Regions from separate parts of the Paenibacillus sp. GYB004 genome, predicted to be linked through region 2. Evidence: a T-box and tRNA genes for the amino acid it is inferred to sense, from the RefSeq annotation. Region 2 holds a T-box; the other holds one or more tRNA genes.
What was found. A T-box is a leader RNA that pairs with one kind of tRNA and senses whether it is charged. The one in region 2 lies ahead of ileS (isoleucine--tRNA ligase), so its partner is inferred to be a tRNA-Ile.
Positions count from the first base shown of each region.

Region 1 (2,391 bases), on a different contig from region 2:
CTTCACCCGGGAACTTCGGCAGAGCGGACGCTCTTGGCCGAAGTTCTTTTTTTACTTTCCGAGGGTTTAAGCTAAGGGTTTCAAGTTATCGAGGGGGGATGAAATTGCAATTGCATTCGACAATCAGAATCTCGTCCTGTTTCATTTTTATAAGGATTATAACGGCTTGAGAATAGAAATATAATGAAAATAAGCGATAAATGAGTAAAGTGTTTGTTGAGGATATTCGTTGATAATCAGAATCGTTTTAAGAATAGATGGATGTGCGTGGTACAATCGGGGATGGTTTGTTCACTAAGTTGGTTTGCTATAGTGGTTTGCATTCTTCAGGTGATAGATGGGTGATTAAACTTGAACTTGTTCAGGTTACCCCGCAGGATTTAAAGTCCTGTGCGTCCGCCCTGCATCCCATTATTTCTTTAGTACAGCCCCGCAATCCGGCACACTATTCGGATATCCGTTACTAACAATCGATGCTGCCAGATCATTGATAACGATAGAGAGCCCTTATGTGCCGCGTAACCGCTGAACTCTCTTTTCCTGACGTTACAGATTAACTGCTATGTAATTACTTTCACATATACACTGCTTTGCAACGATACTTGGCAAAGTCACGGCTCGGGGTCATAATCCCAAGTTAACTCTTTATCCAGCTCTTTATCGTACAGACTAACGCCGCTGGAGGTGCCCGGTCTATACTTGTCCGACTCTTTTTCTTTTTGATATTGGATATACTTCTTCTTGTATTGTTCCGTCTCCACACGCTGCTTTTCCGCATGCGCTTGGAGTTCTTGAACCGTTACACATCGCAGCGAGAAATTCATCGTAACGGTCCGCTCCATCTTAGTTATGACCGCATGCTGATAACGGCTCCCGTTTATTTCATAGGAATCGGGGATCGCCCCCAGATAGGCGCCGTGCGCATATACCTTCCAGGAACCGTCCTCCAGCCGCAGATCGACCGGGTCACCCTTTTTCAGGTTAAGCAGCACCGTTAACGGCGCCTGGTTTTTACGGTCGACAAGACTTTCAATGATCATCATGGACACATCCCGGAAGCAGTCTGTTCTCTTGGAGTTTACACCCAAAAACTAGGTCGAACCCGGTTCGCCTGCACAAAAAAACGCCGGGTTATCGACGGGGATCAACTCCCGCTGTCTTTAACCAAGCGTTTTGTGTTTTTGGATTGTAGGTTTATGCCGAGGACGAGACTCGAACTCGTACGGGGTTGCCCCCGCAGGATTTTAAGTCCTGTGCGTCTGCCATTCCGCCACCCCGGCATGTATGTATGGACGTTCCTATCAATCTATGATTGCCGCATTCTATTTCTGGTGGGCCCTGAGGGACTCGAACCCCCGACCAATCGGTTATGAGCCGACCGCTCTAACCAACTGAGCTAAGGGCCCCAATGAGCGGAAAAGATTATTGCGGGGGCAGGATTTGAACCTGCGGCCTTCGGGTTATGAGCCCGACGAGCTACCGGGCTGCTCCACCCCGCGTCGTTTGGAAATGCTGTCCTGTTCGCGACAGCGACAAAAATAAATATACACCATATGAAGAGTGGATGTCAATATTTTTTTCACTTAGTGGTACTAACCGTAAGTTTTCTTGTTCCCTACAGCTGATACCGGACGCCGAACCGGCCTTTCTTGGACCTGAACACTTCCACCGACTGCGGGCATTCGTAGCCGTAGATCCACCAATCCTCTTCCATCCGCTTGGCCAGACAGCCCGCCTGGAATTTGCTTTCATACAGCTTGACCCAGTACACCCATTGCATCTTCAATTCCGACCGATCCTTTCTTTGATCTTGTTCTCTCATTAGCATATCCCATCTCCCCCATTTTTTTACCGGGATCGGTACGATTCTATGCAAAAAGTTTCAGAAACACGCTATTTGCCCTAACGCTTACGCCCCCGTTATAAACGAAAAAGACCGCAAAAAAACCTCCCCGCATCTCTGCGTGAGAGGTTCTACACCGTTTATTCAGCCCGCATGCTCTCCCCGAAGCACCGCAGGGTTATCAACCGCCTCCAGGCGCTCCTCCTCGTCGCGCATCCGGTGAGCGATCCGGCTGGCTGCGGAAGCCGCGATGCTCGCCACCAGATCGTCGAGGAACGTATGGACGCCGTTCCCGCTTTTCGTATCGAGCCGCTTGATCACTCCGACCTTATGCTTGTCCAAATGACCGAACGTCGTAACGGCTATACTCCCATAGCCGAATACCGAACCAAGCGCCAACGTCTCGTCACAACCGAACAACCCTTCGTCCGTCTCGACGATCGACTGCAGCGGTTCGGACAGCATCTGTTTCTCGGCCAGCTGGTCGAGCTCGATCCCCACCAATATCGCATGCTGAATCTCGCGCTTCTCCAGCACCGCCCGAACGC
Region 1 is NZ_JARBDB010000035.1:130,280-132,670, forward strand. It holds gene PV433_RS15405 (hypothetical protein) at 612-1,043, opposite strand; tRNA gene PV433_RS15410 (tRNA-Leu) at 1,198-1,280, opposite strand; tRNA gene PV433_RS15415 (tRNA-Ile) at 1,330-1,406, opposite strand; tRNA gene PV433_RS15420 (tRNA-Met) at 1,426-1,499, opposite strand; gene PV433_RS15425 (hypothetical protein) at 1,616-1,822, opposite strand; gene PV433_RS15430 (phosphatidylglycerophosphatase A family protein) at 1,988-2,391, opposite strand, start outside.
Region 1: it encodes a tRNA-Ile, which carries the amino acid that the T-box ahead of ileS (isoleucine--tRNA ligase) is inferred to sense. The anticodon was not compared.

Region 2 (2,391 bases):
ACCGTCCGGCAAAATCGGCGACCTGCGCGGTATAACGGCCGGCCAGATCGACGACGCTTACGAAGTCGAGCCCGTGCTGGCGGGTCGTCCGGTAGTCGTCCTCCCCGTGAGCCGGAGCGATATGAACGATCCCGGTACCGCTCGAATCGCTGACGTAATCGGCATCGACGACGATAAACCCTTTCTCTACGGTCAAGTAAGTGAAAGGCGGCTCGTAAGCGGCGCCTACGAATTCCGAGCCTTTATGAACGGACAGCCGTTCGAAGTCTTCCTTGAACCATTTGTCCGCCAGATTGTCCGCCACGATGTAAACCTCGCCGCCCTGCCTCACTTTGACGTAATCGAGGTTGGCGTTAACGGCTAACGCCACGTTGGCCGGCAGCGTCCACGGCGTAGTCGTCCAGGCGAGGAAATACTCGCCGCTTTGCTTGTTCCGGAACTTCACGGTCGCGCTCAAATCTTTGACGTCTTCATAGCCTTGAGCGACCTCGTGAGAGCTGAGCGTCGTCTGACAATCCGGGCAGTACGGGCTGACGCGGTGACCTTTGTACAGCAGCCCCTTCTTATGAATCTCCGCCAAAATATGCCACACGCTTTCGATATAATCGTTCGTCAGCGTTACGTAAGGGTGATCCATATCGGTCCAGTAGGCGATTCCTTCGGTCAGCTCGCGCCACTGCTTCTCGTATTCGAACACGCTGCCTTTGCACGTCTCGATGAATTTGGCAACGCCGTACTTCTCGATCTCCTGCTTGCCGGAGATGCCGAGCTGCTTCTCGACGCCGAGCTCTACCGGCAGACCGTGCGTATCCCAGCCGGCCTTGCGGACGACGCGGTAACCGGACATCGTCTTATAGCGGCAAATAAAGTCTTTGATGACGCGTCCGAGCACATGCCCGATATGCGGCTTGCCGTTGGCGGTCGGAGGACCTTCGTAGAACACGAAATTCGGCTTGCCTTCCCGGTTTGCGATCGACTGCCGGAACGTATCCTCCTGCTTCCATCTCTTTAGTACGCGGAGCTCGCGTTCTCTTGCTTTTTCTTTGACATCCACTTTTCTCATCGCGCTTAGCCATCCTCTCGGGTTCATAACCATAATCAAACAAAAAAATCCCGTCCCTCTAAGGGACGAGATTATCTCTCGCGATACCACCCTTGTTCCGTTCGACCCAAGCTCCGAATCTCCCGGCACCTCAACTGCGCACGATCATGCGCGTCCCTTGTAACGGCGGGACCCCGGGGCGGCTTACTGGTGCGCTTCAGCTTTCCTTCTCGGAGAGGATGTTCGGCTAACACTTGAACGTTGGCTTTCAGCACGGGGCCAACTCTCTGGGGGACAAGGGATTAGCGTACTCGTTCTCGTCAATGAATTTGGTTATGGCATGTAATTAACTCTTTTGTACACTATTCCAATTCCATTGTCAACAAGTGGAACAAATTGGTGCTGCGGTGCGTCTAGTAGTACAAAGTCAGAGTTGTATTTTGAAAAAGGGAGAGAGACTCGCCAAGCGCTTTTTAATCCACTCTCCCTATTGGGTCTGACATCGTACTAAAGGCAGAGGTGATAAGATGAGAAAACGTATGAGGACCATCCTGTTGTGCAGTTTGCTAGCTATGGCGGTGATCGGGTTCGCCGCTCCTGCGGACGTATTCGCTTGTTCCTGCGCGGCGCCTCCGTCCGTACAGTCCGAGATGAACCGGAAGACGGCGATCTTCGCCGGGAAGGTGAAGGACGTCAAGCAGCCGGGCAAAATCGGCTTCGCGCAATCGTCGGCCGATCCGGTTCGCGTTACGTTCGAAGTGACGACGGTGTGGAAGGGGCAGGTTACGTCCACGACGGAAGTGTACACGGCGATGAGCTCGGCGAGCTGCGGCTATACCGGATTTGCCGTCAACCAGAGCTATCTTGTCTCCGCTTACGGAACGTCGGACCGGCTGGAGACCGGCATGTGCGAGATGACGAGGCCATTGTCCGCGGCGAGCCTGGAGCTGGCCGAGCTGGGCGCGGGTCAAGCGCCCGACCCTTCCAAGGCAGTCGCCGAAGGGAGCTACATCGTTCCGGCGGTCGCGGCGGTATCCGTGCTGGTAATCGCGGCAGCGGCAGTGCTGTTCGTGATGTCGAGGAGGCGGAGAACATAAACTTGCGCCTTACGTCCGATTGAAACGCGTTTCGTTCGAAGGTACTATGAAACTAGTCTTGCGCTAAAAGTTACGAAGCTGGAAATATCGTTCCGGTGTTCCCGGGCATTGGGGCCAAGCGGATATCGAGCTGCTCGCCTCCAAGCTGCTCGTGCAAGGGGTGGAAGAAGGCCGCTTCGGTCCGGATGCCAAGCTGAAGCGGGCCGAATTCGCCGCACTGCTCGTCCGTGCTCTGGGACTTGCGGAGAATAA
Region 2 is NZ_JARBDB010000031.1:117,469-119,859, forward strand. It holds gene ileS (isoleucine--tRNA ligase) at 1-1,063, opposite strand, end outside; T-box leader at 1,122-1,375, opposite strand; gene PV433_RS14070 (hypothetical protein) at 1,570-2,139, shown strand; partial or broken gene PV433_RS34085 (S-layer homology domain-containing protein) at 2,249-2,341, shown strand; gene PV433_RS34090 (S-layer homology domain-containing protein) at 2,372-2,391, shown strand, end outside.